4 regions of the Pseudomonas arabinosi genome follow, and region 2 is predicted to be linked to each of the others. Evidence: predicted binding sites of a transcription regulator. Region 2 holds the regulator's gene; each other region holds the start of a gene.

What was found. The regulator sigma-54, encoded in region 2, starts transcription at its own class of promoters, with help from an activator protein. The targets are predictions, from matches to a motif close to ANTGGCATNNANNTTGCTNT.
Positions count from the first base shown of each region.
Region 1: the regulator sigma-54 is predicted to act here: its motif matches at 1,584-1,603, upstream of glnA (glutamate--ammonia ligase).
Region 3: the regulator sigma-54 is predicted to act here: its motif matches at 2,706-2,725, upstream of ACMXYJ_RS11120 (CmpA/NrtA family ABC transporter substrate-binding protein).
Region 4: the regulator sigma-54 is predicted to act here: its motif matches at 1,477-1,496, upstream of glnK (P-II family nitrogen regulator).

Region 1 covers NZ_CP180480.1:6,870,644-6,875,493, reverse strand. The annotation lists gene glnA (glutamate--ammonia ligase) at 81-1,487, opposite strand; gene thiI (tRNA uracil 4-sulfurtransferase ThiI) at 1,818-3,272, shown strand; gene typA (translational GTPase TypA) at 3,412-4,850, shown strand, end outside.
Region 2 covers NZ_CP180480.1:6,263,941-6,268,790, reverse strand. The annotation lists gene ACMXYJ_RS29175 (HPr family phosphocarrier protein) at 1-5, opposite strand, end outside; gene rapZ (RNase adapter RapZ) at 21-878, opposite strand; gene ptsN (PTS IIA-like nitrogen regulatory protein PtsN) at 881-1,345, opposite strand; gene hpf (ribosome hibernation-promoting factor, HPF/YfiA family) at 1,358-1,666, opposite strand; gene ACMXYJ_RS29155 (RNA polymerase factor sigma-54) at 1,741-3,234, opposite strand; gene lptB (LPS export ABC transporter ATP-binding protein) at 3,419-4,144, opposite strand; gene lptA (lipopolysaccharide transport periplasmic protein LptA) at 4,144-4,692, opposite strand; gene lptC (LPS export ABC transporter periplasmic protein LptC) at 4,679-4,850, opposite strand, start outside.
Region 3 covers NZ_CP180480.1:2,387,507-2,392,356, reverse strand. The annotation lists gene rlmKL (bifunctional 23S rRNA (guanine(2069)-N(7))-methyltransferase RlmK/23S rRNA (guanine(2445)-N(2))-methyltransferase RlmL) at 1-607, opposite strand, end outside; gene rmf (ribosome modulation factor) at 1,138-1,353, shown strand; gene ACMXYJ_RS11125 (quinone-dependent dihydroorotate dehydrogenase) at 1,595-2,614, opposite strand; gene ACMXYJ_RS11120 (CmpA/NrtA family ABC transporter substrate-binding protein) at 2,845-4,056, shown strand; gene ACMXYJ_RS11115 (ANTAR domain-containing response regulator) at 4,072-4,647, shown strand.
Region 4 covers NZ_CP180480.1:518,290-523,139, forward strand. The annotation lists gene ACMXYJ_RS02315 (HigA family addiction module antitoxin) at 1-12, shown strand, start outside; gene ACMXYJ_RS02320 (BRO-N domain-containing protein) at 64-585, opposite strand; gene ACMXYJ_RS02325 (accessory factor UbiK family protein) at 1,023-1,283, opposite strand; gene glnK (P-II family nitrogen regulator) at 1,703-2,041, shown strand; gene ACMXYJ_RS02335 (ammonium transporter) at 2,077-3,414, shown strand; gene ACMXYJ_RS02340 (secondary thiamine-phosphate synthase enzyme YjbQ) at 3,630-4,055, shown strand; gene sutA (transcriptional regulator SutA) at 4,158-4,481, shown strand; gene ACMXYJ_RS02350 (HAD family hydrolase) at 4,681-4,850, opposite strand, start outside.

The DNA of each region.
Region 1 (4,850 bases), 610 kb from region 2:
GGGGGAAACGAGCGCCCACAAAAAAGGCCTCCCGAAGGAGGCCTCATTTTTGTCACGCCGCTTGCGCAGGCGCTACCGGATCAGCAGCTGTAGTACAGCTCGTATTCCAGTGGGTGTACGAAGGTACGTACTTTGATTTCTTCTTCGCTTTTCAGGGCGATGTAAGCGTCGATGAAGTCGTCGCTGAAAACGCCGCCTTTGGTCAGGAACGCACGACCTTTGTCCAGCTCTTCCAGGGCTTCTTTCAGGCTGCCGCAAACCTGTGGGATCTCTTTCGCCTCTTCAGGCGGCAGGTCGTACAGGTTTTTGTCAGCAGCGTCGCCAGGGTGGATCTTGTTCTGGATACCGTCCAGGCCGGCCATTACCAGGGCTGCGAAGGCCAGGTACGGGTTGGCTGCCGGATCCGGGAAGCGAGCTTCGATACGGCGAGCGCGAGGGCTGGACACGTAAGGAATACGGATCGAAGCGGAACGGTTACGAGCCGAGTAGGCCAGCATTACTGGGGCTTCGAAACCTGGGACCAGACGCTTGTAGGAGTTGGTCGACGGGTTGGTGAAGCCGTTCAGCGCCTTACCGTGCTTGATGATGCCGCCGATGAAGTACAGAGCGGTGTCGGACAGGCCGGCATAGCCTTCGCCAGCGAAGGTGTTCTTGCCATCTTTGGCGATGGACAGGTGAACGTGCATACCCGAACCGTTGTCGCCGTACAGAGGCTTAGGCATGAAGGTCGCGGTGCGGCCGTATGCATCAGCAACGTTGTGTACGCAGTACTTCAGGGTTTGAACTTCGTCAGCCTTGGCAACCAGGGTGTTGAACTTCACGCCGATTTCGTTCTGGCCGGCAGTTGCCACTTCGTGGTGGTGAACTTCGATGACCAGGCCCATTTCTTCCATGGCGTTGCACATGGAGGTACGGATTTCGTGGTCGTGGTCGAACGGCGGAACCGGGAAGTAGCCGCCTTTGACGCCTGGACGGTGGCCTTTGTTGCCGCCTTCCACGTCCTGGTCGGACATCCACGAACCTTGTTCGGAGTAGATCTTGAACATCGAGCCGGAGATGTCGGACTTGAACTTCACTTGGTCGAAGATGAAGAACTCTGGCTCTGGGCCAACAAATACGGTGTCGCCGATACCGGTCGACTTCAGGTATTCCTCGGCACGCTTGGCGATCGCACGTGGGTCACGGTCGTAGCCTTGCATGGTCGAAGGCTCGATCACGTCGCAAACCAGGATCAGGGTCGGCTCTTCGGTGAACGGGTCGAGAACGGCAGTGCTGTCGTCCGGCATCAGGATCATGTCGGAGGCTTCGATGCCTTTCCAGCCAGCGATGGAGGAACCGTCGAACATTTTGCCTTCTTCGAAGAAAGCTTCATCCAGCGCGTCGCGAGCCGGCATGGTCACGTGGTGCTGAGTGCCTTTGGTGTCAGTGAAGCGCAGATCAATCCACTTGACGTCATGATCTTTGATGAGTTGAACCGACTTCGACATAGTGTCCTCCGGGTGGCTTCGGGCTTAGTAGTGGATGCCCTTAGAATGTGGGTGATGCCGGCGCGAATACTCTGCCAAGGCAACCTGCCTCACAAGGGAGCAAATTGCATGCCAGTGCCCCACCATGGGTTTTTTGCCCCAATTTCACGCTTATAAAGGTGCAAAGCGGAGCAAAGCAGGAAATAGCGCCCTGTAATGTGGCGTCAGATTCAACAAATGACCTGTTTTGGTGCGCGCAAAACCTTCTGCACATTAACTGGTTAAACCTTGAGCAATTTCCGCTATAATCCGCGCCCCCCTTTTTCGGCTGGCCCAGCGCGCGCTGTTTTCATGAAACTAATCGTAAAAGTCTTTCCCGAGATCACCATCAAGAGCCGCCCGGTACGGATGCGTTTCATCCGCCAGTTGGCCAAAAACATCCGTACCGTGCTCCGCGACTTGGACCCGGCTGTGGTGGTGAACGGTGTGTGGGACAATCTCGAGCTGGAAACCCGCGTCAGCGAGCCCAAAGCCCTGAAGGAGATGACCGAGCGCCTGAGCTGCATGCCGGGCATCGCGCATTTCCTGCAAGTCGACGAATACCCGTTGGGTGACTTCGACGACATCGTCGCCAAGTGCAAACAGCACTTCGGTGACGCGTTGGCCGGGAAGATTTTTTCGGTGCGCTGCAAGCGTGCCGGCAAGCACGAATTCAGTTCGATGGACGTCGAGAAATATGTCGGCAGCCAACTGCGTCGTCAGTGCGGCGCCGCCGGAATCTCGCTGAAAGAGCCGGAAATCGAAGTTCGCCTCGAAATTCGCGACAAACGGTTGTTCGTGATCCACAGCCAGCACAACAGCATCGGCGGTTATCCGCTGGGTGCCCTGGAACAGACACTTGTGCTGATGTCCGGCGGCTTCGATTCCACTGTTGCTGCTTACCAGATCATGCGCCGCGGGCTGATGAGCCATTTCTGCTTCTTCAATCTGGGCGGACGAGCCCATGAACTGGGCGTTATGGAAGTCGCGCACTTCATCTGGAAGAAGTACGGCAGCTCCCAACGCGTGTTATTTGTGAGTGTGCCTTTCGAGGAAGTACTGGGAGAAATTCTCGGGAAAGTCGATAACAGTCATATGGGCGTAGTTTTGAAGCGTATGATGTTGCGCGCTGCTTCCCGTATTGCCGATCGGCTGGAGATCGATGCGCTGGTCACCGGTGAAGCGATTTCCCAGGTGTCGAGCCAGACGTTGCCGAACCTGTCCGTGATCGACTGCGTGACCGACAAGCTGGTCTTGCGTCCGCTGATCGCCAGTCACAAGCAGGACATCATCGACCTGGCCAACGAAATCGGTACTGCCGACTTCGCCAAGCACATGCCGGAATACTGCGGGGTCATCTCGGTGAACCCCAAGACCCACGCCAAGCGTCCACGCGTGGAGTACGAAGAACAACAGTTCGACATGGCAGTACTTGAGCGTGCGCTCGAGAACGCCAAACTGGTGCCGATCGATCGCGTGATCGACGAATTGGGCCAGGACTTGCAGATCGAAGAAGTCAGCGAAGCGCTGGCTGGTCAGATCGTCATCGATATCCGTCATCCGGATGCCGCTGAAGACGACCCGCTGGGGCTCGTTGGCATTGAGGTACAAACGATGCCGTTTTATGCATTGAACGCTCGTTTCAAGGAACTGGACCCTACTCGCCAGTACCTGCTGTATTGCGACAAAGGCGTGATGAGTCGCCTGCATGCCCACCATTTGCTCAGTGAGGGGCATGCCAATGTGCGCGTTTATCGACCGAGCTAAGAGCCCGGGGCTGTATGCCTGTGGCCTGCGTCACCGGCCCCCCGACTCTGCCGTCAAGCTGTAACGGCAAGGCCTGACTCTACTGTAAATCGCTGCCAAGACTTGTCAGCACACCGAATCCTCTGATCGAGATACACAAGTGATCGAAAATCTACGCAACATCGCCATCATTGCTCACGTTGACCATGGTAAAACCACCCTGGTAGACAAACTCTTGCGTCAATCCGGCACCCTGGAGCGCAACGAGCTCAACGACGAGCGCGTGATGGACTCCAACGACCAGGAGAAAGAACGCGGTATTACCATTCTGGCGAAAAACACCGCCATCAACTGGAACGGCCACCACATCAACATCGTGGACACCCCGGGCCACGCCGACTTCGGCGGCGAAGTTGAACGCGTAATGTCGATGGTTGACTCCGTTCTGCTGCTGGTTGACGCTCAAGACGGCCCTATGCCGCAAACCCGTTTCGTGACCAAGAAGGCTTTCGAAGCCGGCCTGCGTCCAATCGTGGTCATCAACAAGGTTGACCGTCCAGGCGCGCGTCCGGACTGGGTTCTGGACCAGATCTTCGACCTGTTCGACAACCTCGGTGCTACCGAAGAACAGCTGGACTTCAAAGTCGTCTACGCCTCGGCCCTGAACGGCATTGCCGGTCTGGAACACACCGACATGGCTGAAGACATGACTCCGCTGTACCAGGCGATCATTGACCACGTACCGGCTCCACAAGTTGACCGTGACGGTCCGTTCCAGATGCAAATCTCGGCACTGGACTACAACAGCTTCCTGGGTGTTATCGGCGTTGGCCGTATCGCCCGTGGTCGCGTCAAGCCGAACACTCAAGTTGTGGCTATCGACGCTGACGGCAAGCGCCGTAACGGTCGTATCCTGAAGCTGATGGGTCACCACGGTCTGCACCGTATCGACGTTGACGAAGCAGCTGCCGGCGACATCGTCTGCATCAGCGGCTTCGACCAGCTGTTCATCTCCGACACTCTGTGCGACCCACTGAACGTCGAAGCGATGAAGCCGCTGACCGTTGACGAACCAACCGTTTCCATGACCTTCCAGGTTAACGACTCGCCGTTCTGCGGTCGTGAAGGCAAGTTCGTCACCAGCCGTAACATCAAAGAGCGTCTGGACAAAGAACTGCTCTACAACGTTGCCCTGCGCGTTGAAGAAGGCGACTCCGCCGACAAGTTCAAAGTCTCCGGCCGTGGTGAGCTGCACCTCTCGGTACTGATCGAAACCATGCGTCGCGAAGGCTTCGAAATGGGTGTTGGTCGTCCGGAAGTGATTATCCGCCTGGTTGACGGCGTCAAGCACGAACCGTACGAAAACGTGACCATCGACCTGCCAGAAGAATCGCAAGGTTCGATCATGGAACAGATCGGTATCCGTAAAGGCGACCTGACCAACATGGTTCCGGATGGCAAGGGCCGTGTGCGCCTTGAGTACAACATCCCGGCTCGTGGCTTGATCGGTTTCCGTAACGAGTTCCTGACCCTGACCTCCGGTGCAGGCATCCTGACCTCGATCTTCGACCGTTACGACGTGATGAAGTCCGGCGACAT
Region 2 (4,850 bases):
GGCATCGCGGTGTGAATCCTTTAGCTGAGGTCGCGGTGGCGAACCTGGACGTTCTTCAGGGTTTTTTGCAGGGCCTGGCCCAGACGTTCGGTCAGGTAGACGGAGCGGTGATGGCCGCCGGTGCAACCAATGGCAATGGTGACATAAGCGCGGTTGCTGGCGGCAAAGCGTGGTAGCCACTTGAACAAGTAGGTGGAGATGTCCTGGAACATCTCTTCGACGTCCGGCTGTGCCGCCAGGTACTCGGCAACCGGTTGGTCGAGCCCGGACTGATCGCGCAACTCTGGCTTCCAGTAAGGGTTCGGCAGGCAGCGCACGTCGAACACCAGATCAGCGTCCACCGGCATGCCACGCTTGAAGCCGAAAGACTCCACCAGGAACGCCGTACCGGGTTCCGGCTGGTTCAGCAGGCGCAGCTTGATGGTATCTCGCAGCTGATACAGGTTCAGGTTGGTGGTGTTTACTTTGAGATCGGCGAGGTCGGCAATCGGCCCGAGCAGGGCGGTCTCATCGTTGATGGCCTCGGCCAGCGAGCGACTGGCATTGCTCAGCGGGTGACGACGGCGGGTTTCCGAGAAACGTTTGAGCAAGGTTTCTTCGTCGGCGTCCAGATACAGCACATCACACTGGATATGCCGGCTGCGCACTTCTTCCAGCAGTTCGGGAAACCGCGACAAGTGACTCGGCAAGTTGCGCGCATCGATGGATACGGCAACCAGCGGTTGTGCCAGCTCGGTGTGAATCAACGCGCGTTCGGCCAGTTCCGGCAACAGACCGGCGGGCAGGTTGTCGATGCAGTAGTAGCCGTTGTCCTCGAGAACATCGAGTGCGGTACTTTTACCTGAGCCGGAGCGGCCACTGACGATGATCAAGCGCATGATTAATGACCGTTTTGCTCGTCCAGGACAACCTGATACAAGGCTTCATTGCTCGGGGCGCTGCGCAGTTTTTCGCGCACTTCCTTGCGGTCGAGCATGCTGGCGATCTGGCGCAGTAACTCCAGGTGCGCATCGGTAGCAGCTTCCGGGACCAGCAGAACGAACAGCAGGTCAACCGGGGCGCCGTCGATGGCGTCGAAATCAATGGGTGCATCAAGGTGCATCAGGGCGCTGATGGGCGAGGCGCAGCCCTTCAGGCGGCAGTGGGGAATGGCGATGCCGTTGCCAAAACCGGTTGAACCGAGTTTTTCACGGGCAATCAAAGCCTCGAAGACATCTTGCATCTCCAGATCCGGCACTTCTTTGTGGATAAGGTTGGCAATTTGCTCGAGGGCTTTCTTTTTACTGCCGCCCGGCACGTTCACGAGGGAACGGCCGGGGGTCAGGATGCTTTCAAGTCGGATCATGGGTTGGGAGTGTTAACGACCGGTCGCGCCCTGGAGGAGGCTTTGGGTCTTTTCCTTATGCTTTTTGAGTTGTTTATCCAGCTTGTCGGTCAGTGCGTCGATCGCCGCGTACATATCGGTATGCTCCGCGTTTGCGACCACTTCATTGCCGGGAATATGCAGCGTGGCTTCGATTTTCTGCTTGAGCTTTTCGACCGTCATCGTGACTTGCACATTGGTGATCTTGTCGAAATGCCTCTCTAATCGTTCGAGTTTTTCGCCGATGTAGGTGCGAAGAGGTTCGGTCACTTCCAGTTGGTGTCCACTGATGTTGACTTGCATACAGCTTCTCCTTCGTTGCCAGTGCATAAAGCGGCAGGCAGAAATGCCTGCCACTGGAACGCTGTGGCGTGGCTCTACATCAACCGCTTGCGTTCGCTCGAAGGCGCGATCCCGAGGGATTCGCGGTACTTGGCGACGGTGCGGCGAGCCACCTGAATGCCTTGTGCCTCCAGTAAACCAGCGATCTTGCTGTCACTCAACGGCTTTTTCTGATTTTCCGCGGCAACCAGTTTTTTGATGATCGCGCGGATCGCCGTGGACGAGCATTCACCGCCCTCGGAGGTGCTGACGTGGCTGGAGAAAAAGTATTTCAGTTCATATATGCCCCGTGGGGTATGCATGAATTTCTGCGTGGTTACCCGTGAAATCGTCGATTCGTGCATGCCCACCGCTTCGGCGATGTCATGCAGGACCAGCGGTTTCATGGCTTCGTCGCCGTATTCAAGAAAGCCGCGCTGATGTTCGACGATCTGGGTGGCTACTTTCATCAGGGTTTCGTTGCGGCTTTGCAGGCTCTTGATGAACCAGCGGGCCTCTTGCAACTGATTGCGCATGAAGGTGTTGTCGGCGCTGGTGTCGGCGCGGCGCACGAAACCGGCGTATTGAGCGTTGACCCGCAGTCGCGGCACGGATTCCTGGTTCAGCTCCACCAGCCAGCGTTCGTTGTCCTTGCGTACGATCACGTCGGGAACGACGTATTCGGCTTCGCCGGACTCGATTTGCGAGCCTGGGCGCGGGTTGAGGCTCTGCACCAGTTCAATCACCTGGCGCAGTTCATCTTCCTTGAGCTTCATGCGACGCATCAGCTGGCTGTAGTCGCGGCTGCCAAGCAGGTCGATGTAATCGGTGACCAGGCGTTTGGCCTCGACCAGCCAAGGCGTCTTGGCGGGCAACTGGCGCAATTGCAGCAGCAGGCATTCGCCCAGGTTGCGGGCGCCGATGCCAGCGGGTTCGAATTGCTGGATGCGGTGCAGGACGGCTTCGATTTCGTCCAGTTCGATGTCCAGTTCCGGGTCGAAGGCTTCGAGAATCTCCTCAAGGGTTTCGTCCAGGTAGCCCTGATTGTTGATGCAGTCGATCAGGGTCACGGCGATCAGGCGATCAGTGTCGGACATCGGGGCCAGGTTCAGTTGCCACAGCAGGTGGCTTTGCAGGCTTTCGCCGGCCGATGTCCGGGTGGTGAAGTCCCACTCGTCGTCATCGTTGCTCGGCAGGCTGCTGGCGCTGGTCTGGTAGACGTCTTCCCACGCGGTATCGACGGGCAGTTCGTTGGGGATGCGCTCGTTCCAGTCGCCTTCCTCGAGGTTATCAACCGTCGGGGCGGTTTCCTGGTAGGAGGGTTCCTGAATGTCAGCGTTGGGTTGCTGTTCGGCTTTGTCGGCCAAGGGGTCGGCGTTATCGAAGTCGTCGCCTTCTTCCTGGCGTTCGAGCATCGGATTGGACTCCAGGGCCTCCTGGATTTCCTGTTGCAGGTCCAGGGTCGACAATTGGAGCAGGCGGATGGCCTGTTGCAGCTGCGGTGTCATCGTCAGCTGCTGGCCCATTCTCAAGACTAGCGATGGTTTCATGGCAGGGGCTTAACACCTTATTCGCCGGCGCACATGCGCCATCCACTACAGGGCGCCGAAGCGCCAAACATAAGCAAATTATATGCCCGAAACTGCAGCGTTTGCCTAGAGCGCTGTAACAATAAAAAAATGTTGATTTTTTATCGAGACAAGCGCCCGGGCAACCAGCCAGACACCTCAGTGCTTACAGGCGGAACTCATGGCCCAGATACACTTCCTTGACCAGGTCGTTGGCCAGGATGGTGGCAGAGTCACCTTCGGCGATCAGCTGGCCATCGTTGACGATGTAGGCGGTTTCGCAGATATCCAGGGTTTCACGGACGTTGTGGTCAGTGATCAGCACGCCAATGCCCTTGGCCTTGAGGTGATAGATGATCTGTTTGATGTCGCCCACCGAAATCGGGTCCACGCCGGCGAACGGTTCGTCGAGCAGGATGAATTTCGGGTTGGTAGCCAGTGCCCGGGCGATTTCCACACGACGGCGTTCACCACCGGACAGGCTCATGCCGAGGTTGTCGCGGATGTGGCTGATGTGGAATTCCTGCAGCAGGCTTTCCAGCTCTTGGCGACGACCGGCCTTGTCGAGTTCCTTGCGGGTCTCGAGGATCGCCATGATGTTGTCAGCTACCGAGAGTTTGCGGAAGATCGATGCTTCTTGCGGAAGATAGCCGATACCGGCCTTCGCACGCCCGTGCATGGGCTGGTGGCTGACATCCAGGTCGTCAATCAGTACGCGGCCCTGATCGGCCTGTACCAGGCCGACAATCATGTAAAAGCAGGTGGTCTTGCCGGCGCCGTTGGGACCTAGCAGGCCGACGATCTGACCGCTGTCGATCGACAGGCTGACGTCGCGCACAACCTGGCGGCTCTTGTAGCTCTTGGCCAGATGCTGAGCTTTCAGAGTTGCCATTACTGGGCCTTTTTCTCGTCGGTTTTCGGCTTGGGCTGGATCACCATGTCGATGCGCGGACGCGACTCGGTGACCTTGTTGCCCGTCGCGCGACCGGCGCTCGCAAGCTTTTTGACCGTGTCGTAGACGATTTTCTCGCCTTGGGTGACGTTGTTGTCCTTGTCGATGACTTTGGCGCGATCGATCAATACGACGCGGTTTTGCGAGGCGTGGTACTGGATGGTCACTCCGTAGCCTTGAACAGGCTTGGTGTCGCCAGCCGTCTGCATCTGCTCGAAGTAGGCCAGATTGCCCACCGAAGTCACCACGTCGATGTCGCCGGCCGGGGTGCGGGTGATGGTTACAGTATTGCCTTTAACAATCATCGAGCCCTGGGTAATGATCACGTCACCTTTATAGGTGGCAACACCATTCTTGTCGTCCAGTTGGGCATCGTCGGCCTGGATGCGGATAGGCTGCTCTTGATCGTTCGGCAGAGCCCAGGCGCTCACGCTTCCCAGTGCTGCGCTCAGACCGAGCAAAATAGGGAGGGTTTTAACGAGCCTCATACTGTCCTCTTACGTTCGATAGCAGGTGTATCCTGCTTTCTTTCAAATACGCTTTCATTCCCTTGCCAGTCGACACACCACCAGCGCCGTCGATTCTAACGGGTTGCTCGGTCTGCGCATATTGCTGCTGCGGGAACACTGTCATGCGGGTGGTGGTA
Region 3 (4,850 bases), 3.1 Mb from region 2:
GGTCAGCCAGCGCGCCGCCATCGGCCGCAATGCGTGGCCAGCCGGAACGGATCAGGATTGCTGCCGCGAGGTTTTCCTTCAGCGGTGCCGCGCCTTGCTGCAAGCGATAGCCGCGCTGGTGCAGGCTGTGGCCGGAGAGGTCGAGGGACAGAATCGCTTCGCCACGGTCCAGGCGCAGGTGAATGCGCAGGTCCGGGTTGAGCTTGTCGATGGACGGACGGTCACCCTGCGGCGTGCGCAGTTTGTCGACGATGGCGTCCTTGACCTTCAAGGCGCCGAAGTGGGTGTTGTCGATGCCCGAGCCGTGACCGCTGAACTCAACGGCCAGGGTGCCATCGTTGAGCATGTGGTCTTGCCACTCGATATCCAGCACGCCGTGATACAGGTCTTCGGCGTCTTTCATCGGGAAACGCTTGAGCACCAGCAGCACCCGGTTCGCCAGACGCGACCACAGGCACAGGCGATAGGCGGTTTCCATGGTGGCCATGCCGCGCACGGCAGAGGTGTGCTCACGCGCTTCCTCAAGGCCAAGCCCGACGGCTTCCTCGATGAGCAGGCCTTCAAGGCCTTTTGGGCAAGTGAGGAAGATTTCGAATTGATCGGACATTGGAATTTCAGAGCCTTTAGCTAAGTGAACCGGCAACGCATTGCCGACCCGGTTTTCAATCAGGCGCTTTTCTAAAAGAGCGCCCGCGTGGCACGAAGGTGTGCCGTCCCACCCCTGCTGCTCGGGTTAAAAGAGCTTAGATGCAAAGGCAGATAAAAAAGTTGAAGCAACAAAATGTCATAAGTCGACCCTTCGTCGAATAGTCCCTTGGGTAACAGGAGACATTCTCACTAAAGGATTAACCCCATCATCCAGCGCGGGGCCGATCATACCGGGGGTTTGGCGAATAAACACGGACCAGACATCCGGTTACTTATCGCCATACCATCTTTATCGTTACGTCCTTATGACAAAACGATCATTCCCTCGATGTGACGCATTGGTTAGAACTCAACACAGGTTGACGCCGCAATGACGTCAACACCTTGGCTCGCGACGCCGGCAGCGAGCCCCAACGGCAGGAGTTTTTCTGCCAGACCTCAATTGAGGTCGACGCGATAAATACAGTCAACAAGTGAGGGCAACACCCTATGAGAAGACTTAAGCGTGATCCGTTGGAAAGAGCATTTTTGCGCGGATATCAATATGGCGTTGGTGGCAAATCCCGTGAGCTTTGCCCATTTACTCTACCGTCGGTACGCCAAGCCTGGATTAACGGCTGGCGAGAAGGACGCGGCGACAACTGGGACGGTATGACCGGCACTGCGGGAATCCATAGACTCAACGAACTTCACGCCGTCGGCTAACACAGGGCACACACTCCGACACGACAATCTGATTACGTAACGACTTACCACGCACGCCCCATCCGGGCGGCGGGCTTCGGCCCAGGGGCTCCTTCGAGGAGCCCTTTTTTATGCCTGCCAAAATCTCACCTTGGCTGCATACATCACTGTGGGAGCGAGCTTGCTCGCGATAGCGGTTTAACATTCAACAATGACGTTGGCTGCAAGTCCGTCATCGCGAGCAAGCTCGCTCCCACAGGGATCAGCGCAAGGCGGCGATCGCGTCTACCGATTCACGAATCAGCGCCGGGCCTTTATAGATGAAGCCGGAATAGAGCTGCACCAGGCTCGCACCTGCAGCGATTTTCTCAGCCGCGTGCTTGCCTTCGGTGATGCCGCCCACGGCGATGATCGGCAAGCGACCGGCCAACTCGGCCGCCAGCACCTTCACGGTGTGGGTGCTCTTGTCGCGAACCGGTGCGCCGGACAGACCGCCCGCCTCGTCACCATGCTCCATGCCTTCTACGCCGACGCGGCTCAGGGTGGTGTTGGTGGCGATCACCGCGTCCATCCCGGTTTCGATCAGCGCTTGCGCGACCTGAGCGGTTTCTTCGTCGGTCATGTCCGGCGCAATCTTGATCGCCAGGGGTACATGTTTGCCGTGGCGCAGCGCCAGTTCTGCGCGGCGCGTGGCCAGGTCGGCCAACAACTGCTTCAGCGAATCGCCGAATTGCAGGCTGCGCAGGCCCGGGGTGTTCGGCGAGCTGACGTTGACCGTCACATAGCTGGCGTGGGCATAGACCTTGTCCAGGCAGATCAGGTAGTCGTCCACCGCCCGCTCAACCGGGGTATCGAAGTTTTTGCCGATATTGATGCCCAGCACGCCCTTGAACTTGGCCGCAGCCACTCGAGCCAGCAGGTGATCGACGCCGAGGTTGTTGAACCCCATGCGGTTGATGATCGCCTCGGCATCCGGCAGACGGAAAATGCGTGGCTTCGGGTTGCCCGGCTGCGGACGCGGGGTGATGGTGCCGATTTCGACAAACCCAAAACCCAGTTGCGCAAAACCGTCGATGGCCGCGCCGTTCTTGTCCAGACCGGCCGCCAGACCCACCGGGTTCGGGAAGTCGAGGCCCATGACGGTCACCGGCATTTTCGCCGGTGCCTTGCACAGCAAGCCGTTGAGGCCCAAACGCCCGCCCGCGCCGATCAGGTCCAGGGACAGATCGTGGGAGGTTTCCGGGGAAAGTTTGAACAACAGCTGACGGGCCAGGGTGTACATGGGCGGGGTTTGCCTGCGGGCTACGAAAAGTGGCGGCGATTATAGCCGGGCATCGGGGTTGCAGGCGAGGCGCGCGACAAAATCAGCGAGCGATGGCATATGCCTTGCACCGTCACTCACATAAGCACTCATGCCAACGGCGGGATGAGTCGAAAGACAAAGGCGTCGTCACTTGGCCTTGCCCTGGCAAGCAGCCCGGTACGGCGCTTTTTTATGGAAGGTGTTTACTGATGATTGAAGTTCCAGCCAACCCTCTGGCCTGGGTCAACGGCAGCGATGCCCCGGAAAAGACCGAAATCAGCCTCGGCTTCATGGCCCTGAGCGACTGCGCCTCGGTAGTGGTCGCGGCCACGCAGGGCTTTGCCCAACCTTATGGCCTGACCCTGAACCTCAAGCGTCAGTCGTCCTGGGCCAACCTGCGGGACAAACTGGTCAGTGGCGAACTCGACGCCGCCCACAGCCTGTACGGTTTGATCTACGCCGTGCATTTGGGCATCGGCGGTGTTGCGTCGACCGACATGGCGGTGCTCATGGGCCTGAATCAGAACGGCCAGAGCATCAACCTTTCCCATGGCTTACAGACTTTAGGCGTGACCAGTCCTGAAGCACTGGACCGACACGTGCACCAAAGTCGCCCAAAACTCACCTTCGCCCAGACATTTCCTACCGGCACCCACGCCATGTGGCTGTATTACTGGCTCGCGAGTCAGGGTATTCATCCGTTGCAGGACGTCGACAGCGTGGTCGTGCCGCCGCCACAAATGGTTGCGCACCTGCAAGCCGGGCGCATCGACGGCTTCTGCGTCGGCGAGCCATGGTCCGCCAGTGCGGTGCAGCAAAATCTGGGGTTCACGATGGCAACCACCCAGACCATCTGGCCCGATCACCCGGAAAAAGTCCTCGGCTGCACCCGCGCCTTTGTCGAGCAATACCCCAACACCGCAAGGGCGCTGGTGATGGCGATTCTGGAGGCCAGCCGCTTCATCGAAGAAAGCACCGAGAATCGCCGCAGCACCGCGAAGCTGTTGAGTGCGCCCCAATACCTCGACGCGCCACTCGACTGCATTGAACCGCGATTGCTCGGTGACTACGCCGATGGCCTGGGTAATCGCTGGCAGGACCCGCACGCACTGCGTTTCCATGGTGATGGCGAGGTCAATCTGCCGTATCTGTCCGATGGCATGTGGTTCATGACCCAGTTTCGTCGTTGGGGTTTGTTGCGCGACGACCCGGACTACCTGGGCGTGGCCCGTCAGGTCCAGCAACTAGACTTGTATCGAGAGGCCGCGACCGCTGTCGGTGTGGCCGCGAGTAATCAGCAAATGCGCAGCAGCCAGTTGATCGACGGCAAGGTCTGGGATGGCCTGGACCCCGCCGGCTATGCCCGCAGTTTCAAGCTGCACGCCATGAGCGACAGCTCGCCCCTTCTCGCCAGCCGCTGACAGGAGACTACGAATATGTTGCGTATCCTGCTGATCAACGACACCGCGAAGAAAGTCGGTCGCCTGAAAGCGGCCTTGACCGAAGCCGGATTCGAGGTGATCGACGAGTCGGGCCTGACCATCGACCTGCCCGCGCGCGTCGAAACGGTGCGTCCGGACGTGATTTTGATCGATACCGAGTCACCGAGCCGCGATGTGATGGAACAAGTGGTGCTGGTGAGCCGCGATCAACCGCGGCCGATCGTGATGTTTACCGATGAACATGATCCCGATGTGATGCGTCAGGCGATCAAGTCCGGCGTCAGTGCCTACATCGTCGAAGGCATCCACGCACAGCGCTTGCAGCCGATTCTCGACGTGGCCATGGCGCGCTTTGAAAGCGACCAGGCCCTGCGCGCCCAGCTAAACGCCCGCGACCAACAACTGGCCGAGCGCAAGCGCATCGAGCTGGCCAAAGGGCTGCTGATGAAAATGAAAGACTGCAACGAGGAAGAGGCCTACACCCTGATGCGCCGCCAGGCCATGAGCCGTCAGCAGAAGCTGATTCAGGTGGCGGAGCAGATCATTGCCATGAGCGAGCTACTCGGCTAACCCTCTGTGTCGCCTGATAGGACGCCATCGCGAGCAAGCCCGCTCCCACAGTTGTGCGCATTCCCCTGTGGGAGCGGGCTTGCTCGCGAATATGGCCGCGACTCGGTTTCGACTGTTGGCACAGATCTCGCTAGGTAATCACTACAGGTAACCAACGGCGGTTGCCCCACCTACGACAAAGACGTCGCTCACCTCATTTGCCC
Region 4 (4,850 bases), 1.2 Mb from region 2:
CACTGCGCCTGATCCTCTGCTCCTGAACAAACCCCACGTTACAAGCGTGGGGTTTTTTGTCGTTCAGATTGCCAGGAGTATTCGGGAAGCACGCTTCCACCACGGCGCATTGACTGCGCGCTGTGGCCGTTCTCCCTCTGGAAGCATTTGCGGAACATCCTGCAGCCGAATCCACGGCTGGTTATTCCAGTGCAGCAAACTCAGCGACATCTCTGGCCAGTTCAGCAGGCTCAGAATCGGGCGTTCGCTGGAAGGTGGTTGTTGAGCGTCTCTGAGGGCTGGAACGACGTCGTGGGTTAGCCATTCGCGCAGCGCCCGGTATTCGGGGCAGTAGTGGTAGACGAGTAGGGCGTAGACGCCGGACTCGCTGATCAGCAGGGTGTTTTCGATGGTGCCGTGGATGACGACTCGCGCGGATTGATGTTGATCGGGATCGAGTTTGCGGACGGCGCGTTCGTCGAGGAAAAGACGAAGCAGACGGCCTAAGTCTCGGGCGCTGAACCAAGGCTGGTTTTCGATCAAAAGCGCGTGAAGGTGGAGTTTATGGCGGATGAAGACGTGAGGGATTAGATAGTTTTCATTCATGGTGCATTCTCGGGGTCGAGTGAAGAAAACTGCTTCTGATCGTCGCCAAACGAAAAGGGTGGCAGCCATGCGCGGGTTGGCGAACCGGTGACTCCCGAAACCCGGCAGACCCGAAGGTCTCCCACGCATAGCCGCCATAATTCGAGGTGGGAATAAATTCCTCGGTCGAATGTGGTCGCGGTGCGTCGGGGTCTTCCGGGTCGCCAAACCCAGAGCTGAATATTCAGCTGAGGATGAGCTTAGGAACCTGGGCTTCGCGGCGCTATCGGACGGCGGTGGTGATCTTTGTAGGACGTTGCCGGGATTTTTGAGGGCTTAAAGATCAAAAGATCGCAGCCTTCGGCAGCTCCTACAGTTGAATCTGAAGGTCGTTCCGACCTTATCGCGAGCAGGCTCGCTCCCACAGTGGATTGGGTTTCACCGTGGGATCTGCGGTGTTACTCGACGGGTGGATTCAGCTTCGCTTCAAGCTCGGCAACCTTCGCCTCAAGACTCTCCAACCGTGCCCGCGTCCGCGCCAGCACAACCATCTGGCTATCAAACTCTTCCCGGCTCACAAGATCCAGCTTGCTGAAGCCGCTCTGCAACAGAGCCTTGAACTGGCTTTCGATTTCGCTTTTCGGCAGTGGGGTGTCGCCGCTGAAGAGGCGGGAGGCGGTGCCGCTCAGGGCATCGAGGAAGTCTTTGGGTGCGAGCATGGGAAATGTCCTGTCAACAATGGCGGGCAGTGTATCACGCAGTGTCTATAGTCAATCCCGACAGGAGGCCGTGCACGTTTTTCGCGCATGCGGACGGATGGCATCGCACTGTTGTTGTGCGTAACGCAGCGGGAGTTGCGGTGAAGTGGCAGGGATCAGCGGCTAAAGGCCTGAAAACAGGGAGCTTTGTGGAGATGGCAAGCTTTCTGCTTAGTCGGTAGTGACCCATGCACTGATGCAGTCGCTGTGACGAATGCAGTGCGCCAAGCGGAACGGGGGAAGTGTTTCGTGCGGAGTGGTTAGCAGGCGTCGGACGGGCAGGTAAGGCCGACGATGCGTTACAAAGCCAGGCACTGCGCTTAGACTTGAGTCGGGTTTGTTTTCCTGGGGCAAGTCCACCAATTCGGGAGAGAGTTTTCATGAAGCTAGTCACTGCCATCATCAAGCCGTTCAAACTGGACGACGTACGCGAGTCGCTGTCCGAGATCGGCGTGCAGGGCATTACCGTTACTGAAGTCAAAGGCTTCGGTCGGCAGAAGGGTCACACCGAGCTGTATCGCGGCGCGGAATACGTGGTCGATTTCCTGCCAAAGGTGAAGATCGATGTCGCCATTGACGACAAGGATCTTGACCGGGTTATCGAGGCGATAACCAAGGCTGCCAACACCGGCAAGATCGGGGACGGCAAGATCTTCGTGGTCAATCTGGAACAGGCGATTCGCATCCGTACCGGCGAAACCGATACCGACGCAATCTAAGCCGCCACAAACCCAACGCCCCAGGAGAAAACAATATGACTCTGCGTAAATTCGCAGGGCTAGGAGCCCTGTTGTCCCTCGTAATGCCCGGCCTGGTTATGGCGGCAGACGAAGTGGCGGCCCCAGTCCTCAATTCCGGCGACACTGCCTGGATGATGACCTCGACAGCCCTCGTGCTGTTCATGACCATTCCCGGCCTCGCGCTGTTCTACGGCGGTATGGTTCGCTCCAAAAACATTCTTTCCGTGATGATGCAGTGCTTTGCCATTACCGGTCTGATCAGCATCCTGTGGGTCATTTATGGCTACAGCATCGCGTTCGACACCACCGGCATGGAACAGGGCGTCGTCAACTTCAACTCATTCTTCGGCGGCATGGGCAAGGCTTTCCTCGCCGGTGTCACGCCATCGAGCCTGACCGGTCCCGCGGCGCTGTTCCCTGAGGCGGTGTTCATCACCTTCCAGATGACCTTCGCCATCATCACCCCTGCGCTGATCGTCGGTGCCTTCGCCGAGCGGATGAAGTTCTCCGCGATGCTGATCTTCATGGGCGTCTGGTTCACCCTGGTTTATGCACCAATTGCGCACATGGTCTGGTCCGGCAACGGCGGCCTGATGTGGGACTGGGGCGTGCTGGACTTCGCCGGCGGCACCGTGGTGCACATCAACGCCGGTGTGGCCGGTCTGATTGCCTGCCTGGTACTGGGCAAACGCAAAGGCTTCCCGACCACCCCGATGGCGCCGCACAACCTCGGTTACACCCTGATGGGTGCTGCCATGCTGTGGGTTGGCTGGTTCGGCTTCAACGCCGGTTCCGCCGCAGCCGCCAACGGCACGGCCGGTATGGCGATGCTGGTGACCCAGATCGCAACCGCCGCTGCTGCAATGGGCTGGATGTTCGCCGAGTGGATTACTCACGGCAAACCAAGTGCCCTGGGTATCGCTTCGGGTGTTGTGGCCGGTCTGGTGGCAATTACGCCAGCCGCTGGCACCGTGGGCCCGATGGGCGCTCTGGTCATCGGTCTGGCAGCCGGCGTGGTGTGCTTCTTCTGCGCCACCACCCTGAAACGCAAGCTCGGCTATGACGACTCCCTGGACGCCTTCGGCGTGCACGGTATCGGCGGTATCCTCGGCGCGATCCTGACCGGTGTCTTCGCTGCACCGTCGCTGGGTGGCTTCGGCACCGTGACCGACATCGCCGCACAAGTCTGGATTCAGTGCAAAGGCGTGGGCTTCACGGTGATCTACACCGCGATCGTCACCTACATCATCCTCAAGGTGCTGGACGCTGTCATGGGTCTGCGTATCACTGAAGAAGAAGAGGCGGTCGGCATCGATCTGGCACTTCACAACGAACGCGGCTACAACTTGTAAGTACGCGCACAAAAAAACTTGCCCGGCTTGCCGGGCATTTTTTTGTCTGGAATTTGTCAGTGAAGGAATTGCTGAAAGGTTTTTTCGTACACGTTTGGAGGCGTTTACGACGGGCGTTTTTCTGCGGCCAATGTCTTACATGATAGAAGGAATATTAGGGCCTTTGTTTTTTCCCAGAGCGCGCTAGAATGCGCCCCGAACGTGCGGAGAACTGTATGTGGCAACAGACTCTGATTACCCTGCGGGCAAGGCCCCGGGGCTTTCATCTGGTAACGGACGAGTTACTCGCCGGCCTGCCTGAACTCAAGGCATGTCGGGTCGGTCTGTTGCATTTGTGGCTGCAGCATACCTCGGCGTCGTTGACCATCAACGAGAACGCCGATCCGGCGGTACGTCGCGACTTCGAACGATTTTTCAATCGTCTGATCCCACAAGGAACAGACGGCTATGAGCATAACGACGAAGGCCTGGACGACCTCCCGGCGCACTTCAAGGCCAGCGTGCTTGGCTGTCAGCTCAGTTTGCCGATTTCGGCAGGCCGACTGGCGCTGGGAACCTGGCAAGGCGTTTATCTGGGCGAGCACCGTGATTTTGGCGGTGCCCGTAAAGTCCTCGCCACCGTGCACGGTGAAGAGGCATAAGCCGCTGGTTACCAGCGGTTGTAGAATTTTTTCCGGCGGCCTTCGACAGACGGCGAAGCTGGGCTATAACTAATCTGCTTTTCGCAAGTCATGAGGTAGAACATGAGCGACGATGATCTGGAAAACGACGACCTCGAAGTAGGCGACGACGACGAAACCGAAGAAGGTCTGGAAACAGCAGCGGAAGACGTTGCTGACGACGATGGCGGTGAAACGCCCGTTCCGACCGCCAAAGGCAAAGCCAAGGCAGCGGTATCGGTCGATGAGCTGCCGAGCGTCGAAGCAAAAAACAAGGAGCGTGATGCTCTGGCGCGGGCCATGGAAGAGTTCCTGGCCAAGGGCGGCAAGGTGCAGGAAGTGGAGGCCAATGTGGTCGCCGATCCGCCCAAGAAGCCTGACAACAAGTATGGCAGCCGGCCTATCTAAGGCCGCCGCTTGCTTGCTGAAAAAGCCCGCCGTCGCTGCGGGCTTTTTCATGGGTAAAACAAAACTTTTGAGCCTGCATCGATCCCCTGTGGGAGTGAGCCTGCTCGCGATAGCGGTGTGTCAGGCAATATAAATACTGAATGTCACTCCGCTATCGCGAGCAGGCTCACTCCCACAATGGGAATCGGTGATCTCAAGGTTAGTGTTGGGCGTTCCAGAGGGCCAACAACGCCGGCAACTCGCTCAGGCTGCGAATCTCGGCATCCGGTGCCGTCCGTGCTTCCCAAACCTTGCCCGCCGGGTTAAACCAGATCGCCCGCAATCCCGCCTGCTGGGCGCCGGCAATGTCGTCACCCGGATGATCGCCGA